3 regions of the Serratia sp. Nf2 genome follow, and region 1 is predicted to be linked to each of the others. Evidence: predicted binding sites of a transcription regulator. Region 1 holds the regulator's gene; each other region holds the start of a gene.

The links. Region 1 encodes CRP, which controls carbon source genes, mostly activating them, when cyclic AMP is high. Its sites were predicted from a motif close to ATGTGANNNNNNTCACAT; they were not measured.
Region 2: the regulator CRP is predicted to act here: its motif matches at 3,071-3,088, upstream of deoC (deoxyribose-phosphate aldolase).
Region 3: the regulator CRP is predicted to act here: its motif matches at 2,310-2,327, upstream of C9411_RS04370 (sugar transporter).

Annotation. Positions count from the first base shown of each region.
Region 1 is NZ_PYTW01000012.1:22,307-28,650, forward strand. Features, by position in the region: gene C9411_RS22440 (hydrolase) at 1-56, shown strand, start outside; gene C9411_RS22445 (YheU family protein) at 53-286, shown strand; gene C9411_RS22450 (phosphoribulokinase) at 438-1,307, shown strand; gene C9411_RS22455 (OsmC family protein) at 1,346-1,753, opposite strand; gene crp (cAMP-activated global transcriptional regulator CRP) at 2,136-2,768, shown strand; gene C9411_RS22465 (YccS/YhfK family putative transporter) at 2,819-4,897, shown strand; gene C9411_RS22470 (aspartate aminotransferase family protein) at 4,938-6,155, opposite strand; gene C9411_RS22475 (aminodeoxychorismate synthase component II) at 6,287-6,344, opposite strand, start outside.
Region 2 is NZ_PYTW01000002.1:348,334-354,677, forward strand. Features, by position in the region: gene C9411_RS06710 (patatin family protein) at 1-698, shown strand, start outside; gene C9411_RS06715 (TatD family hydrolase) at 695-1,477, shown strand; gene C9411_RS06720 (NupC/NupG family nucleoside CNT transporter) at 1,663-2,940, shown strand; gene deoC (deoxyribose-phosphate aldolase) at 3,311-4,090, shown strand; gene deoA (thymidine phosphorylase) at 4,157-5,482, shown strand; gene deoB (phosphopentomutase) at 5,676-6,344, shown strand, end outside.
Region 3 is NZ_PYTW01000001.1:912,236-918,579, reverse strand. Features, by position in the region: gene C9411_RS04385 (helix-turn-helix domain-containing protein) at 1-382, opposite strand, end outside; gene C9411_RS04380 (aromatic alcohol reductase) at 469-1,416, shown strand; gene C9411_RS04375 (aspartyl/asparaginyl beta-hydroxylase domain-containing protein) at 1,434-2,120, opposite strand; gene C9411_RS04370 (sugar transporter) at 2,389-3,579, shown strand; gene C9411_RS04365 (MFS transporter) at 3,754-5,148, shown strand; gene C9411_RS04360 (alpha/beta fold hydrolase) at 5,291-6,121, shown strand; gene C9411_RS04355 (DoxX family protein) at 6,131-6,344, shown strand, end outside.

The DNA.
Region 1 (6,344 bases):
GGCTGGAGCATCGCATTCCGGCCTGGCTTTCCCCTTATCTGGACATCCCGACGTGATCATTCCCTGGCAAGAACTGGCAACCGACACCCTGAACAGCCTGATCGAATCCTTTGTGCTGCGCGAAGGCACCGATTACGGCGAGCACGAACGCTCGCTGGAACAGAAGGTGGAGGACGTGCGCCGCCAGCTGAAAAACGGCGAAGTGGTGCTGGTGTGGTCGGAACTGCACGAGAGCGTCAACATCATGCCGCGCGGCCAGTTCCGCGCCGGGCAGGAAGAAATTTAGTGGCGATCGGTTCTATGACTGACGGAAAAAATCAGGTAACAATGGGGCATTGCAAACCAGCGCGCGCCATTTTTTCCTGACATAGAGAGCGTCAACAAGAGCCACAATAATCCCCTGACCCCGGCGCATTCAACACGGAGTGACAACCACCATGTCTGCCAAACATCCCGTTATCGCGGTGACCGGTTCCAGCGGCGCCGGTACCACCACCACCAGCGTGGCGTTCCGCAAAATATTCCAACAGCTCAACATTCGCGCCGCCGAGTTGGAGGGTGACAGCTTCCACCGCTACACCCGGCCGGAAATGGACGCGGCGATCCGCAAGGCGCGCGATCTGGGCAGACACATCAGCTATTTCGGCCCCGAGGCCAACGACTTCGGCCTGCTGCAGCAGAGCTTTATCGACTACGGCAAGAACGGCACCGGCCGTTCGCGCAAGTATCTGCACACCTACGACGAAGCGGTGCCCTACAATCAGGTGCCGGGTACCTTCACCCCGTGGGAACCGCTGCCGGCGCCGACCGACGTGCTGTTTTACGAGGGGCTGCACGGCGGCGTGGTCACCGAGCACCACGACGTGGCAAACCACGTCGATCTGCTGGTCGGCGTGGTACCGATCGTCAACCTGGAGTGGATCCAGAAACTGATCCGCGATACCGGCGAGCGCGGTCACTCTCGCGAAGCGGTGATGGACTCGGTGGTGCGTTCGATGGAAGATTACATCAACTACATCACGCCGCAGTTCTCGCGCACCCACATCAACTTCCAGCGCGTGCCGACGGTGGACACCTCCAACCCGTTCGCCGCCAAGGCGATTCCCTCACTGGACGAAAGCTTCGTCGTGATCCACTTCCGCGGGCTGGATCAAATTGACTTCCCCTATTTGCTGGCGATGCTGCAGGGCTCGTTTATCTCGCACATCAATACGTTAGTGGTGCCGGGTGGCAAGATGGGGCTGGCGATGGAACTGATCATGGCGCCGCTGGTGCAGCGGCTGCTGGAAGGCAAGAAGATCGAATAAACGCGTTGAGCGCGGCGCCGGGCCGCGCTCCGTCTCGATTACGCCGGGTGGCGGATCTCGAAACTGTGGGTCACCGTGGCGGCCTTGTTAAGCATCAACGCCACCGAGCAGTATTTCTCTGCCGACAGGTTCACCGCACGCTCGACGATCTTGTCGGTCAGGTCCTGGCCGGTAACGATGAAATGCAGGTTGATATGGGTGAACAACCGCGGGGCTTCTTCACGGCGCTCGGAGGTCAGCTTCACCTCACAGTCGCGCACGTCGTTGCGCCCTTTTTGCAGGATGGACACCACGTCGATCGCGCTGCAGCCGCCCACCGACATCAGCACCATCTCCATCGGGCTGGGCGCTTTATCGCCGGCGTTGCCATCCATCAGCACCTGGTGGCCGGAGGCCGATTCACCCAAAAACGTTAACCCTTCCACCCATTTAACTCTTGCCTGCATTCTGGTCACTCCGGTTAATTTCTTAAAATCAGGGTACGCTTTCGCATAGAAACAGGCAACGTAACCTGATGCTAATCATGCTGAAGCGAGACAACACGAGACACCCGCCTTACTCTGTGCTACAAACAGAGCCGCAATAAATCTTTCCGGGACACTGAATTTCAGGGAAACGCCCAGAGAAAGGCTCCTTTACCGGTATGTTAACAGAATGTAGCTTGCAGCGCTTACGGCAAGTTAATATGCTAGAGCGACAGCGTATTTTTATGACACGCCTCAAAACTTGCCGGTAGCCCTCGCTCATGACTGCGGCTACAGGCGGGTTTTACAGGGAACTCTGACCCCTGTGACACAAGGCAGCGATAACAACAGAGGATAACAGCGAATGGTTCTCGGCAAACCGCAAACAGACCCTACTCTCGAATGGTTCCTGTCTCATTGCCATATCCACAAATATCCATCGAAGAGTACGCTGATTCACCAAGGTGAAAAGGCCGAAACGCTTTACTACATCGTGAAAGGCTCCGTCGCGGTGCTGATCAAGGATGAAGAAGGTAAAGAGATGATCCTGTCCTACCTCAACCAGGGGGATTTCATCGGCGAGCTCGGATTGTTCGAAGAAGGCCAGGAGCGCAGCGCCTGGGTTCGCGCGAAAACCGCCTGTGAAGTGGCCGAAATTTCCTACAAGAAATTCCGTCAGCTGATCCAGGTGAACCCGGACATCCTGATGCGTCTGTCCGCCCAAATGGCAAGCCGCCTGCAGGTCACTTCCGAAAAAGTGGGCAACCTCGCCTTCCTGGACGTGACCGGCCGCATCGCGCAAACCCTGCTGAATCTGGCGAAGCAACCCGACGCCATGACTCACCCGGACGGCATGCAGATCAAGATCACCCGTCAGGAGATCGGCCAGATCGTCGGCTGCTCGCGTGAAACCGTTGGCCGTATTCTGAAAATGCTGGAAGATCAAAACCTGATTTCCGCCCACGGCAAAACCATTGTCGTCTACGGCACCCGTTAATCCCTGAAGAAACGGCGCAATCTGCGCCGTTTTTTTGTCTGCTTTCTGCCATGTGGCGCCGCCTGATCTACCACCCGGAAATCAACTACGCACTGCGACAAACGCTGGTGTTGTGCCTGCCGGTGCTGTTCGGCCTGCTGATAGGCCAGCTACAGCTCGGCCTGATGTTCTCTCTGGTGCCCGCCTGCTGCAATATCGCCGGTCTGGACACACCGCATAAGCGCTTCTTTAAACGTCTGATCGTCGGCGGTTCGCTGTTCGCCTTCAGCAGCGTGCTGCTGCAACAGGCCATGTTGTGGCACGTGCCGCTGCCGGCGCTGATGCTGGGCCTGGCACTGCTGCTCGGCGTCACCGGTGAAATCAGCCCGCTGCACGCCCGGCTGTTGCCGGCGGCGCTGGTGGCCGCCATCTTCGCCCTCAGCACGGCCGGTACGGTGCCTCTCTGGCAGGCGCCGCTGCTGTACGCCATCGGCACCGCCTGGTACGGCTTATTCACTTGGTTCTGGTTCAAGCTGTGGAAAGAGCAGCCGATGCGCGAGACGCTCAGCCAGCTCTACCTGGAACTGGCGGACTATTTCGAAGCCAAATACTCGCTGCTGACCCAGCATATTGATCCGCAAACCGCGCTGCCGCCGCTGCTGGTGCGCCAGCAAAAGGTGATGGATCTGATCAGCCTTTTGTACCAACAGCTTAATTTCCTGCCGCACGCCAACAACCTCGAGCAAAAGCGCCTGCAGCGCGCCTTTCAGGTGGCGATGGATCTGCAGGAGCACATCACCGTCAGCCTGCATCTGCCGGAAGAGGTGCAAAAGCTGGTGGAGCAGAGCCAGGCCGAAGCGATCATTCGCCGCAATGCTCAGGTGATCGCCGGCCGGCTGCGCGTGGTGGCGCACGATATTCTCTACCATCAACATTCGAAGCGCTTCTCCATGACCCACGAGCTGGCGGCGCTGGAAAAAATGGCGGCGCAGCATCCCGATAACCCGGTCGGCCAGTTTTGTTATTACCACTTCAGCCGCATCGCCCGCCTGCTGCGTACCCAGCATCCGTTGTACCGCCGCGATCTGATGCCCGGCCAACACCGCCTGCCGTTTTGGCCGGCGCTGGCCAGCTACCTGTCGTTCAAATCCACCGCCCTGCGCAACGCCGCACGGCTGGGCGTGACGCTGGCGATCGGCAGCAGTCTGGGCGCGGTGTTTAACCTGCCGAAGCCTTACTGGATCCTGCTCACCATCATGCTGGTAAGCCAAAACGGGTATAACGCCACCCGGGTGCGCATTCAGCACCGTGCGCTGGGCACGATTGCCGGGCTATTGCTGGCGGCCGGGCTGCTGCAGCTGCAGTTGCCGGAAGGCGAAACGCTGAGCATCATGTTGGTGATCACGCTGCTGGCCTACCTGGTTTCGCGCAAGAACTACGGGCTGTCGGTGATTGGCTTTACGGTCACGGCGGTTTACACCCTGCAGCTGCTGGCGCTGAACGGCTCGCATTTTCTGGTGCCGCGCCTGATCGATACGCTGATCGGCTGCGTGCTGGCGTTCGGCGGCACCATTTGGCTGTGGCCGCAGTGGCAAAGCGGGCTGCTGCGCAAGAATGCCCATCAGGCGCTGGAGAACGATCAAGCCGCGCTGCGGCTGATGCTGAAGCAACCGGAACCGGACGCCACCGCGTTGGCCTATACTCGCATGCAGGTTAACCAGGCGCACAACGCGCTGTTCACCTCGCTCAATCAGGCGATGCAGGAGCCGGGGTTCGCGTCGAACTATCTGGCGGACATGCGGCTGTGGGTCACTCACAGCCAGTTCATCGTCGAACACCTGAACGCCATGACCATTCTGGCGCGCGAGCACTACATGCTGACGCCGAAACTGGCGGAAGCGTATCTGCAAACCTGTGAAATCGCGCTGCAAAGCTGCCAGCAGCGGTTGGAATACGACGGCCCGAGCAGCGGCAACAGCGGCATCATGCAGCCGCCGGATCTGCATCCGGACATGCCCGTCACCGAGATGGAGCGCCACCTGCGGCGCATTTTGTCGCACCTGAGCGTGATGCACACCATTTCGTCGCTGGCCTGGCGCCAGCGCCCGCACCACGGCATTTGGCTCAAGCGCAAACTGCGCGATCAATAAGGGCGCGGCATGCCGCGCCCCGTTATATGCCGCGCGGGCTTCAGGCGTTGATCACATCCTGCACCGCCAGCTCGAACAGCGCCATGCCGGCCTCGATATCCTGCAGCTCCACCACCAGCGACGGCGCGAAACGGATCACGTTCGGCCCGGCGTTGAGGATCATCAACCCACGCGCGGCGGCGGCGGTGAGGAAGTCGCGCGCTCTGCCGTGATAATGCGGCGTCAGCTCGGCGCCAATCAGTAACCCCATGCCGCGAATCGCGGTGAAAATACCGTATTTATCACCGATATGCTGCAAAGCCTGCACATACAGCGCATGACGCTGCTCGATGCCGCTCAGCACCTCCGGCGTATTGATCACGTCCAGCGCCGCCTCCGCCACCGCGCAGGCCAGCGGGTTGCCGCCGTAGGTGGTGCCGTGGGTGCCCACCTGCATCACCGACGCAATTTCTTCGGTTGTCAGCATGGCGCTGACCGGGAAACCGCCGCCCAGCGCCTTGGCGGTGGTGAGAATGTCCGGCGTCACGCCATAATGCATATAGGCGAACAGTTTGCCGCTGCGCCCCATGCCGCTTTGCACTTCGTCGAACACCAGCAGCGCCTGATGTTGATCGCAAAGCTCGCGCACGCCTTTGAGGAAGCCGGCGTCGACCGGCGTAATACCGCCCTCACCCTGAATCGGCTCCATCACCACCGCGCAGGTATGATCGTCCATCACCGCCTTCACCGCCGCCAAATCGTTGAACGGCACGTGCACGATGTCGGCCGGCTTCGGCCCGAACCCGTCAGAGTATTTGGCCTGCCCGCCCACCGACACGGTGAACAGCGTGCGGCCGTGGAACGCGTTATAGAAGGCGATGATTTTGGTTTTGTACGGACTGTGGCGGGTGATGGCGTAATGGCGCGCCAGTTTGAACGCCGCCTCGTTGGCCTCTGCGCCGGAGTTGGCGAAGAACACCCGGTCGGCAAAGGTGGCGTCGATCAGTTTGCTTGCCAAGCGCAGCGCCGGTTCATTGGTGAAGACGTTGCTGGTATGCCACAAAGTCTCGCCCTGGCGTTTGAGCGCCTCGACCAGCGCCGGGTGGCAGTGTCCCAGCGCCGTCACCGCGATGCCGCCGGAAAAATCGATGTACTCTTTTCCCTGCTGATCCCAGACCCGGCTGCCTTTGCCGCGCACCGGCACAAACTGGGCGGGTGCATAAACAGGCAGGATCACCTGGTCAAAGGTGCTGCGGCTCACTGCGGATTTTTCAGTCATTTTCGGCTCCACCCTGAAAGTTTTTCAGCGCTATCGTAATATCAGATTGAAAACATAATCACGAAATATGCATAAAAAACCAATCAAGCGCAAATGCAAAACGCCTGACGGGCGAAAAAAACGCACCGGAGTTAACGCTTGAGGAAATTATCCAGCAGTTGATGGCCCTGCTCGCTGAGCACGCTTTCC
Region 2 (6,344 bases), on a different contig from region 1:
GCGACGATTTCGAACCGACCTATCTGCCGGCGCAGCGCGAACGCTGGCTGCCGGCCATCAAGGCATCCAGCGCCATTCCCGGTTTTTATCGCCAGGGCGTGGAGCTGGACGGCATCAGCTACCAGGACGGCGGCATCAGCGATGCGATCCCGGTGGAAGAGGCCTATCGTCGCGGCGCCGACACCATCGTGGTGATCCGCACCGTGCCTTCGCAGATGTACTACACCCCGCAGTGGATGAAGCGCATGGAGCACTGGCTGAGCGACAGCAGCCTGCAGCAGATGGTGCGCATCCTGCAGCATCACGAGCAAAGCTATCACCGCATCCAGCGTTTTATCGAGAAGCCGCCGGGCAAGCTGCGCATCTTCGAAATCTTTCCGCCGAAGCCGCTGGCCAGCAATGCGCTGGGCAGCCGACTGGGGTCGCTCAATCAGGATTATCACCTGGGGCGCCGCTGCGGCCGTTACTTCCTGGCCACCGTCGGCCAGTGGATGGCGCAGCCGGAGCCGGACGGCATGAAGGTGAAAAAAACGCTGTCGCGCCGCCTGATCCAGCCGGAGAACGTCAGAATGCCTTCGCCGATCGTGACTGACATCGTCATGCCGCCCGATCTGGCAGCGCAGCCGGAGGCCGCCGTGGCGGCACCGAAGATCATTCTGCCGGGCGATTTGCCGCCGGGTGAAGGGGGCGCGCTGTGAGTTACGCCTTTACCGATACCCACTGCCATTTCGATTTTCCGCCCTTTACCGGGCATGAGGCCGAGAGCCTGACGCGGGCGGCAAGCGCCGGCGTGCAGCGCATCATCGTCCCGACGGTCACCGCCGATCGCTTTGCCCGGGTGCTGCGGCTGGCGCAGGATCACGCACCGCTGTTCGTCGCGCTGGGGCTGCACCCGCTGTATATCGCGCAGCATCATGAGCCGCAGCTGGAACAGTTGGCGGCGCTGCTGGCCGAGCGGCCGCGCAAGCTGGTGGCGGTAGGGGAGATTGGGCTCGATCTGTATATGGACAACCCGCAGTTCGAGCGCCAGCACAGCGTGCTACTGGCCCAGTTGAAGCTGGCGAAACAGCATGACCTGCCGGTGATCCTGCATTCGCGCCGCACCCACGATCAGCTGGCTGCGGCGCTGCGGCGCATGCAGCTGCCGCGTCGCGGCGTGGTGCACGGCTTCGCCGGTAGCCTGTCGCAGGCGCAGGCGTTTATCCGCCTCGGCTATTACATCGGCGTGGGCGGCACCATCACCTATGAGCGGGCGCAGAAAACGCGCGGCGTGATGGCGCAGCTGCCGCTCGAGGCGCTGCTGTTGGAGACCGATGCGCCGGACATGCCGCTGGCCGGCTATCAGGGGCAGCCGAATCGCCCCGAACGCGCCGCCGAGGTGTTTCAGACGCTGTGCGAGCTGCGGCCGGAACCGGCCGATGAGATCGCCGCTCACCTGCAACGCAATACCCAAACGCTGTTCGTCATGCCGAATTGAGATCAACATAACGTGACTTGTGTCACGTTATAGGATTTTCATTTGCGTCTCGTTGTATACATTTGTGACATAAATCGGTGCGAGGGTGACCTCGCTCAGTATAATCCCCCCCCGAAACTCTCCAATAGCAGACCTCTCTTCATGAGCAGGGATGTATTTTATTTTTTGCAACAGGGAAACTTTGCATGCAACTCATCATGAGTCTGGTTGGCATGGCGGTGCTGATCGCCATTGCGGTGCTGCTCTCCAGCAACCGCCGGGCCATCAAACTGCGCACCGTCGTGTGGGCGTTCATCATCCAGGTCGGCATCGGTGCGCTGGTGCTGTACGTGCCGCTGGGCCGCAGCATCCTCGGCAGTATGTCTAACGGTGTGGCAAACGTTATCGCCTACGGCAATCAGGGCATTTCGTTCATTTTCGGCGGGCTGGTGTCCGACAAGATGTTCGAGGTGTTCGGCGGCGGCGGCTTCGTGTTCGCGCTGCGCGTCCTGCCGGTGATCGTGTTCTTCTCCTCGCTGATTGCGGTGCTGTACTACCTCGGCATCATGCAGTTGGTGATCCGCGTGCTGGGCGGCGGCCTGCACAAACTGCTGGGCACCTCGCGCACCGAATCGCTGTCGGCGACCGCCAACATTTTCGTTGGCCAGACCGAAGCGCCGCTGGTGGTGCGCCCGTATATCGCCACCATGAGCCAGTCAGAGCTGTTCGCCGTGATGTGCGGCGGCCTGGCCTCGGTAGCCGGTTCGGTGCTGGCGGGGTACGCGCAGATGGGCGTGCCGCTGGAATACCTGATCGCCGCGTCCTTCATGGCCGCGCCGGGCGGGCTGCTGTTCGCCAAGCTGATGGTGCCGGAAACCGAGCAGACCCACGATAAAGACGATGCGATGAAACTGATCGCCGAAGAAGAGCGTCCGGCCAACGTGATCGACGCGGCGGCTTCCGGCGCGGCTTCCGGCATGCAGCTGGCGCTGAACGTCGGTGCGATGCTGCTGGCGTTTATCGCGCTGATCGCCCTGCTCAACGGCATTCTCGGTGGCATCGGCGGTTGGTTCGATTACCCGCAGCTGTCGCTTGAACTGATCCTCGGCTGGGTGTTCTCGCCGATCGCCTTCCTGATCGGCGTGCCGTGGAGCGAGGCGATGACCGCCGGTTCGTTCATCGGCCAGAAGATCATCGTCAACGAGTTCGTCGCCTACATGAACTTCGGCGCCTATCTGCGCCCGGACGACGTGGTGGCGGCGGAAGGCCTGCAGGTGCTGTCGGCCCACACCAAGGCGATCATCTCCTTCGCGCTGTGCGGCTTCGCCAACCTCTCCTCGGTGGCGATCCTGCTGGGCGGTCTGGGCAGCATGGCGCCCAACCGTCGCCACGACATCGCGCGTTTTGGTCTGAAGGCCGTGGCGGCGGGCACGCTGTCCAACCTGATGAGCGCCACCATCGCCGGTTTCTTCCTGGCGCTGTAAGCCATCCCGGAGCCCGCGACGGCGCGACCGATCGCGGGACTCCGCCTATACTCTAAGCAACGCGGGTGCTTGCCGCACCCGCGATCTTCAGCCGCTTCTTTAGCGAATTTGTGAACGATATCGCGTTATTTTGTGATGCTCTTCACATATAATTCCGGTCTGTTACAGTGCTATTTCATATAGTGTGACGATGAACGCGAATCGCCCTCGGCATTCGTGTTCAAATAGCTATTACTGGCCGGCCGCAAGGCGGGTGGCCATGTGCGGTGAGAAGGATCTCAGTTGCCGCCGCGGGAACGCCGTTCCCCTGCGCTATCTTCATGGAACCAAGTCCGCTCGCCAACATCCAGGTACTCAGTTGGAGAGTTTTATGACCGAATTAACCGCAGCAGCGCAACGTGCGCTGAACCTGATGGATTTAACCACGCTGAATGATGATGACACCGACGAGAAAGTGATCGCCCTCTGTCGTCAGGCCAACAGCCCGGCCGGCCACACGGCGGCCATCTGCATTTACCCGCGTTTTATCCCGGTAGCGCGCAAGGCGCTGCGTGAGCAAGGCACGCCGGATATCCGTATCGCCACCGTGACCAACTTCCCGCATGGCAACGACGATATCGACATCGCGTTGGCGGAAACCCGCGCGGCCATCGCCTATGGCGCGGATGAAGTGGACGTGGTGTTCCCTTACCGCGCGCTGATCGCCGGCAACGAACAGGTCGGCTTCGAGCTGGTGAAACAGTGCAAGCAGGCTTGTCAGGCGGCCAACGTGCTGCTGAAAGTGATCATCGAAACCGGTGAGCTGAAGCAGGCCGACCTGATCCGCAAGGCGTCCGAGATCGCCATCAAGGCCGGGGCGGACTTTATCAAGACCTCCACCGGCAAGGTGCCGGTCAACGCCACGCTGGAAAGCGCCGAGCTGATGATGTCGGTGATCCGCGATCTGGGCGTGGCGAAGACGGTGGGCTTCAAGCCGGCCGGCGGCGTGCGCACCGCAGAGGATGCGCTGCATTATCTGCAACTTGCCGATCGTATTCTGGGCGAAGGCTGGGCCGACGCGCGGCATTTCCGCTTTGGCGCTTCCAGCCTGCTGGCCAGCTTGCTGACCGCGCTGGGCCACCAGACCCAGACCGCCGGCGGCGGCTACTGATCGATTTCGTTGGCGGGCGCCAGGCGCGCCCGTCTACACCGATTCTCGGCGACACAGGGGGATGCCTTGTTCCTGGCTCAAGAAATTATTCGTAAGAAACGCGACGGCCAGCCGTTAAGCGAAGCGGAAATCCGCTTTTTCATCAACGGCATTCGCGACAACGTGGTGTCGGAAGGGCAGATCGCCGCGCTGGCGATGACCATTTACTTCCATGACATGAGCATGCCGGAGCGCGTGGCGCTCACCATGGCGATGCGCGATTCCGGCACCGTGCTGGATTGGAAGAGTCTGGCGCTGAATGGCCCGATCGTCGACAAGCATTCGACCGGCGGCGTGGGCGACGTGACCTCGCTGATGCTTGGCCCGATGGTGGCGGCCTGCGGCGGCTATGTGCCGATGATCTCCGGCCGTGGCCTGGGGCATACCGGCGGCACGCTGGACAAGTTGGAAGCCATTCCGGGCTTCAATATTTTCCCGGACGATAACGCCTTCCGCAAAATCATTCAGGACGTCGGCGTGGCGATCATCGGCCAGACCAGTTCGCTGGCGCCGGCGGACAAACGTTTCTACGCCACTCGCGACATTACCGCCACCGTGGATTCGATCCCGCTGATCACCGCCTCCATTCTGGCCAAGAAGCTGGCGGAAGGGCTGGATGCGCTGGTGATGGACGTGAAGGTCGGCTCCGGCGCCTTTATGCCGACCTATGCGCTGTCGCAAGACTTGGCGCAGGCGATCGTCGGCGTGGCCAACGGCGCGGGCTGCAAGACCACCGCGCTGCTGACCGACATGAACCAGGTGCTGGCCTCCAGCGCCGGCAACGCGGTGGAAGTGCGCGAAGCGGTGCGCTTCCTGACCGGCGAATACCGCAACCCGCGCCTGCTGGAAGTGACGCTGGCGCTGTGCGTGGAAATGCTGCTGTCCGGCGGCCTGGCGCAAGACGAGGCCGATGCGCGCGCCAAACTGCAGGCGGTGCTGGACAACGGCAAGGCGGCGGAGGTGTTTGGCCGCATGGTGGCGGCGCAGCAGGGGCCGATAGACTTCGTCGAACGCTACGATAGCTATCTGCCGGCGGCAACGCTGAGCAAGCCGGTGTATGCTGAAAAGTCGGGCATCATCAGCGCCATGGATACCCGCGCGCTGGGCATGGCGGTGGTGTCGCTGGGCGGCGGCCGTCGTCGGGCGAGCGACGCCATCGACTACAGCGTTGGCCTGACCGAGGTGGCGCGCCTGGGCGATAAAGTGGATGCCCAGCAGCCGCTGGCGATGATCCACGCCAACGATGAAGAGAGCTGGCAGCAGGCGGCCGATGCGGTGCGCAGCGCAATGACGCTGAGCGACAAGGCGCCGGAGGCGACGCCGGTGGTGTATAAGCGCATCACTCAAGCGTGATGACCCTCGTCTTTCAAGCCGTAGCGTTGTTGGCTGCACGCGTGCACCCCAGTCACTTACTTGAGTAAGCTCCTGGAGATACACGCGCTAGCCGCCTGGCTACAACTTGAAATCCATTGGGTCTAAATTTAGAGAATAAGGGCGATTGCAGTCTTGCGGTCGCAATAGCGTGAGAACACGCAGGAGAGCACAGATGAAACGCACATTTATTATGGTATTGGACTCCTTCGGCATCGGCGCCAGCGAAGACGCCGAACGTTTTGGCGACCAGGGTTCCGACACCCTGGGCCACATCGCCGAGGTTTGCGCGCGCGGTGAGGCCAACGTGGGCCGCCAGGGGCCGCTGACGCTGCCTAACCTGAGCCGTCTGGGCCTCGGTAAAGCAGCGGAAGAATCCACCGGCAACTTCCCGCAGGGGCTGGATCGCAACGCCGACATCATCGGCGCTTACGCTTACGCCAGCGAACTCTCTTCCGGTAAAGACACGCCGTCGGGCCACTGGGAAATCGCCGGCGTGCCGGTACTGTTCGACTGGGGCTACTTCAAGGACGAGCACAACAGCTTCCCGCAGGCGCTGCTGGATAAGCTGGTGGAGCGCGCCAAGCTGCCGGGTTACCTGGGCAACTGCCACTCATCCGGCACCGTGATCCTCGATCAGCTGGGCGAAGAGCACATGAAAACCGGCAAGCCGATTTTCTATACCTCCGCCGACTCGGTGTTCCAGATTGCCTGTCATGAAGAAACCTTCGGCCTGGATCGCCTGTACGAGCTGTGCGAAATCGCGCGTGAAGAGTTGACCGAAGGCGGGTACAACATCGGCCGCGTGATCGCGCGTCCGTTCGTCGGCGACAAGCCGGGCCAC
Region 3 (6,344 bases), on a different contig from region 1:
AGCGGGCCGCCCTGAAGGCATCGGCGGAGGCGATAATCCACGACCAGAGTGGCAGCATGTTGAGCAGCATCTCTTCCCCCGCGTCGGTGATGGTGTAAACCACGCGGGGCAGCTTTTCCTGATAATCGCAGCGCGATATCAACCCGTCCCGCTCGAGATGGCGCAGCGTCCGCGTCAGCATTCTCTGCGTCACGCCCGCTAATTGGCGGCCTATCTCGCCGTGGCGCAGCGGCCCGTGGGTGCCCAGGATATGCAATACCCCCAGCGACCAACGGTTGCCCGCATGTGCGAGGATCTCACGCTTCAACCCTTCATCGTCGTTGCTCAATTCTTCACAGAACGCCTGCGAAAATTGCAGCAGCGCTTCCCGATCGTTCGTCATATTCCTCTCCGGTATCACGCGTGTACCTAATTGAACCCGTTTTTGTCAGCTGTCAGGATGGCGCAGTGTTAAGACAGGAGGCAAGAATGAAATCCACAAATCCATCCATCAATACCGTGCTGATACTCGGCGCCGGTGAACTGGGGCTGCCGGTATTGCGCGCGATGAGCCGGCAGGCCCGGTTACACCACGCTTTAAACATCAGCGTGCTGCTGCGGCCGGAGGCCGCCCGCGCCGTGAGCGGCCCGCATCGTGCGCGGCGGGATGCGCTGACGCGGCTCGGCATCGCCGTGGTGGAAGGCGACCTGCAGCAAAACAGCGTGGATGAGCTGAGCGCGCTGCTGCGTGGCTTTGACGCGGTGATCAACTGCAGCGGCTTTGTCGGCGGGGCGGGCACGCAGATAAAGATCACCCAGGCCGCTTTGCAGGCGGGCGTGGCGCGTTATTTCCCGTGGCAGTTCGGCGTGGACTACGATGTTGTCGGCAAAGGCAGCGGGCAACAGGTGTGGGATGAACAGCTCGAGGTGCGCCACCTGCTGCGTGCGCAGAAGGCGACGGCGTGGGTGATTGTTTCCACGGGCATTTTCACCAGCTACCTGTTTGACTCGGGTTTTGGCGTGGTGGACGCGGCCACCAAAACGGTGCGCGCGCTGGGCGACTGGCGCTACGCGGTGACGCTGACCACCCCCGAGGACATTGGCCGGCTGACGGCCGCGATTTTTTTCCATCGGCCCGCGTTTCGCAACCAGGTGGTCTATATCGCCGGGGACACGCTGACCTACCGCGAGCTTGCCGATGTCATGCAGGCGCACTGGGGCGTTGAGGTCAACAGAGTCCTGTTGGACAACGAGCGGCTGCAGGAGGAGGTGCGGAACCATCCGCGTGACGTCGGCGCCAAATACCGGCTGGCTTTCGCCCGGCCCGACGGCGTGGCCTGGGATAAGGCGAAAACCTTCAATGCGCGCCAGGGCATAGCCACCACCACCGCCGAGCAGTGGCTGGCGCAGCAATGCCCGACCTCTCAGGACGGTTAGTCGCCTGAGCGCCGGACTCAGAAATGGCGCTGCATCCAGCGCACGTTCAGCCGCACCAGGGCGACGATGGCGCTGGAGAGCAGCCGCAGCCCGGCGGGCATGTCGCGGCGGCGGATGTCCAGCAGCAGCACGGTGCGCACCTGCGCGCTGTCGTTCCACACCTCGTGTTCGAAGGTATCGTCCCACAGCATGAACTCCCCCTCGTGCAGCCGGTATTCGCGGCCGTCCACTTTCAGCACCGCCGCCGGCACCCCGTCGGCGCGTTTGGGCATGTCCAGCACCAGATAGCCGCGCAGAATGCCGCGGAACGGCCCGCGGTGGGGCGGCACCTGTTTACCGGGCGCCAGGAAGGAGAGCGAGGCGGACAGCACGTCCGGCGACGAGGCGATCAGCGCCGCCAGCGTCGGGCAGCGCGCCAGGTTGCGGGCGATCGGCTGGCCGTAGGCCTTCATGATGAACATGCGCCAGTCGCGCGCGTCGTTGGCGGAGATCGATTCCTGCTGGATCATGATCTCGTGAAAACGGGGAATATTGTGCAGATCGTGGGCGACGGTCAGCGCCTCTTCGCGGATCTGCCGCCATTGGGCGGTGAAACGCTCGGCGTCGGGGAACAGCGCGGCGCTGTCGAGCACCGGCTTGCCCTGAATGCGGCGATCGTAAACATTGCGCAATGCGAGCACGGACCAATCATAAATCGCGGACATAATGACCTCGCCTCAGAAAACGCCAAATGGACACTGCGCGCGGTTCTTCGGCGCGGCGCGTCGTCTGCGGCGGCCGGGGGGGAAGAGCGGCAGGAAAAATTGGTACGCTTCAAGAGATTAGCACAGCATTTGTGCAACCGTGTGTCTGCGAATGTGTCGAAATGCGGCGAAAAAAACCACACAATTAAAGTGTGACGCGTATCGCATTTAGCGGGCCGGTTGGTTAAAATATCGCGACTTGCCCGCACCTGTCCGGATTTTGTTTACCATGGAACACGCTGCCGTTTCGCGCTCAACCGCCTGGTTGCGCGTGGTTATCCTCGCCGTCTCGGCCTTTATCTTCAACACCACCGAATTTATTCCGGTTGGTCTGCTGAGCGACATTGCTGCCAGCTTCTCGATGCAAACCGAACAGGTCGGCCTGATCATCACCATCTACGCCTGGATCGTCGCCGCCGCCTCATTGGCGTGCATGCTGCTGACCAGCAAAATCGAGCGCCGCAAGCTGCTGATCGGCGTGTTCATGCTGTTTATCGCCAGCCACGTGCTGACCGCCGTGGCCTGGAACTTCACCACGCTGGTCATTTCGCGCGCCGGCGTGGCGCTGGCGCACTCGGTGTTCTGGTCGATCACCGCCTCGCTGGCGATCCGCGTGGCGCCGCCGGGCAAGAAAGCCCAGGCGCTGAGCCTGCTGGCGGGCGGCACCGCGCTGGCGATGGTGCTCGGGTTGCCGCTCGGGCGGGTGGTGGGGCAGCTGCTCGGCTGGCGCATGACCTTTATCGGCATCGCGGTGTGCGCCACCCTGGCGCTGGTGTTGCTGTGGCGCCTGCTGCCGGTGCTGAAAAGCGAGCACTCCGGTTCGCTGGCCAGCGTGCCGCTGCTGTTCAAACGCCCGGCGCTGCTGGCGCTGTACATGCTGACCGTCATCGTGGTGACGGCGCACTTCACCGCCTACAGCTATATCGAGCCGTTTATCCAGACCGTGGCCGGGCTGTCGGAGAACTTCACCACGCTGATGCTGCTGTTATTCGGCGCCGCCGGCATCGTTGGCAGCCTGCTGTTCAGCCGTTACAGCGAACGTTTTCCTTCCGGCTTCTTTATCGGCGCCATCGCGCTGCTGGCCTTGAGCCTGCTGCTGCTGCTGCCGGCCGCCGGCAGCGAAAGCCACCTGACGGTGCTGTGCATCTTCTGGGGCATGGCGATCATGGCCATCGGCCTGTCGATGCAGGCCAAAGTGCTGAGCCTGGCGCCGGACGCCACCGACGTGGCGATGGCGATCTTCTCCGGCCTGTACAACTTCGGCATCGGCAGCGGTGCGCTGCTGGGCAACCAGGTGAGCCTGCATCTTGGGATGGGCAACATCGGCTTCGTCGCCGCGCCGCTGGCGCTGATCGCCCTCGGTTGGTGCCTGCTGAGCGTCTACCGCAGCGAACGGCTGCAGCAGCACCCCAGCCGTTAAGCCGCCGATTCGGGATGCCGCTGCGGCATCCCGCGTTGCATTTTCCTGCTATAAAACAGGCTGCTGCAGCGTTTTATGCTTAACTTTTTTTCATAGTCTGCTAATTAAAAATTTAACTCCGACGCCGCTTCGCTAGCATAGAAAGTCATCAAAAATGTTAATGCGAGGTTAACGGTGAGTGACTCTGTAGCGGCGTCGCCGATCCATGCGCGGGATTTGGCGGCCAGAATCGACGCCTTGCCCGCGTCGGCCGGTCTGTGGCGCTTTATCATTCTGCTGTCGCTGGGCGGCTTTTTCGAACTCTACGATCTGTTCCAGACCGGCTATATCAGCACCGGCCTTATCGCCGACGGCATTTTCCACACCGGCGCACAGGGCGTCTTCGGCGTGTCGGACCAGGCGGCCTTCGCCTCCGCCACCTTTCTTGGCCTGTTCGTCGGCGCCAGCTTGCTGAGCCCGTACGCCGATCGCTTCGGCCGCCGCGCCACCTTCATGTTCGCCCTGATCTGGTATGGCGTCTTCTCGCTGCTGCTGGCGTTTCAACAGCAGGCGGAATGGGTGATCTTTCTGCGCTTTCTGGTGGGCGTCGGGCTCGGCATTGAGCTGGTGACCATCGATACTTACCTGACGGAGTGGGTGCCCGCGCATCTGCGCACCCGGGCTTTCGCCTTCGCGTTCTTCGTGCAGTTCCTGTCGGTGCCGGCGGTGGCGCTGATGTCCTGGTGGTTGGTGCCGCAGACGATTTGGGGCCTGAGCGGATGGCGCTACGTGGTGATCGCCGGCGCGCTGGCCTCGCTGGTGATCTGGCTGGTGCGCAAGGGGCTACCGGAGTCGCCGCGCTGGCTGGTGCAGCAGCGGCGCTATGCGCAGGCCCGGCAGGTGATGCGGGATATGGAGCGGCGCTGCGGCGTGGCGGCCGCGGACTTCCCGTCGCGCCCGGTGGATGATGCCGAGGGGGCGCCGCCGCGCGGCCGCTTTCGCGATATCTGGGCGCCGCAGTACCGCGATCGCACGCTGATGCTGGTAGTGATGAACTTCTTTCAGGCCATCGGCTTCTTCGGCTTCGGCAACTGGCTGCCGGCGCTACTGTCGGGCAAGGGCGCTTCGGTCACCCACAGCCTGCTGTACGCTTTCTTCATCACGCTGGCCTACCCGCTGGGCTCGCTGCTGTGCAGCTTCTACGCCGACAAGATGGAGAACAAGTGGCAGATCGTGTTGTCGTGCCTGGTGACGGTGATCTTCGGTTCGCTGTTCGCGCTGCAGAACAACCCGCTGTGGCTGATCCTGTGCGGCTTCTTCATCACCTGGTCCAACGCCTGGCTGACCTACAGCTACCACTCGTATCAATCCGAGATCTTCCCGACCCACATCCGCGCCCGCGCCGTCGGTTTCTGCTACTCCTTCAGCCGGCTGTCGACGGTGTTCAGCAGCATCATCATCGGCATTATCTTGCAGTACGGCGGCTCGCTGGGGGTGATCGCGTTTATCGTCGCCAGCATGCTGATCGTGATGCTGGTGATTGGGCTGTTCGGCCCGAAAACGCGCGGCATCGATCTGGAAAACATCTGACGTTTAACGCCGGCGGCGACGCCGGCCTCTTCAGCAAAAAAACTCGCGATCATGCGAAAATTATTCCGTTATCACTGCCTTTGCGCCTGCCGTACTGTTACCCGGTACAAAATCCAATTCAATACCGAGCGGGGAACACGTCATGAGCATCCTCACCGCGCCCGATGGCGCACGCATTTTCTATAAGGATTGGGGCCGCGGCCAGCCGATCCTGTTCTCCCATGGTTGGCCGCTGTCCGCCGACGCCTGGGACAACCAGCTGCTGTTTTTCGGCCAGAGCGGATTCCGGGTGATCGCCCACGATCGCCGCGGCCACGGCCGTTCGGATCAGGCCTGGCACGGCAACGATATCAACCAATACGCCGACGATCTGGCTCTGCTGATTGAAACGCTGGATCTGCGCGATCTGATCCTGGTCGGCCACGCCATCGGCGGCGGTGAAGTGGCACGCTACATCGGCCGTCACGGCAGCGATCGGGTGGCGAAGGTGGTGCTGGTGGGCGCCGTGCCGCCGCTGATGCTGCAAACGCCGGCCAACCCGGAAGGTGTGCCCATGGCGGCCTTCGACGGCATTCGCAGCGGCGTGGCGGGCAACCGCTCGCAGTTCTTCAAAGATCTGGCGGTGCCGTTCTATGGGTTCCACTGCGACGAGGTGGAGAGCAATGCGGGGCTGATCGACCACTTCTGGCTGATGGCCATGCAGGGCGGCGTGAAAGGGCAGTACGACGGCGTGAGCGCGTTCTCAGAAGTGGATTACACCGCCGATCTGCTGGCGATCGACAAGCCGACGCTGCTGGTGCATGGCGACGCCGATCAGATCGTGCCGATAGGCGCCTCGGCGCTGAAAGCCGCTAAGCTTATGCAACAGGCGGAGCTGAACGTTTACGCCGGCGGCGCTCACGGCTTGGCGCAGGTCGATCCCGATCGCTTCAACGCCGATCTGCTGGCCTTTATCCAGAATTCGCCGTTCTAAGGGGGCGCGATGAACCTGACTGTTATCGCCGCCCGCTGCGCGCAGCGGCTGCATGCACCCGCGGTGCGCTGGCTGCTGCTGCTCGCGATTTGCGCCGCCTACATCCAGGGCGGGTTGGTCAAGGCGCTGAACGTCGAAGGCGCGGTTGCCGAGATGACCCACTTCGGTTTGCAGCCGGCGGCGCTGTTCGCCGCGCTGGTGACGCTGCTGGAACTGGCGGCGT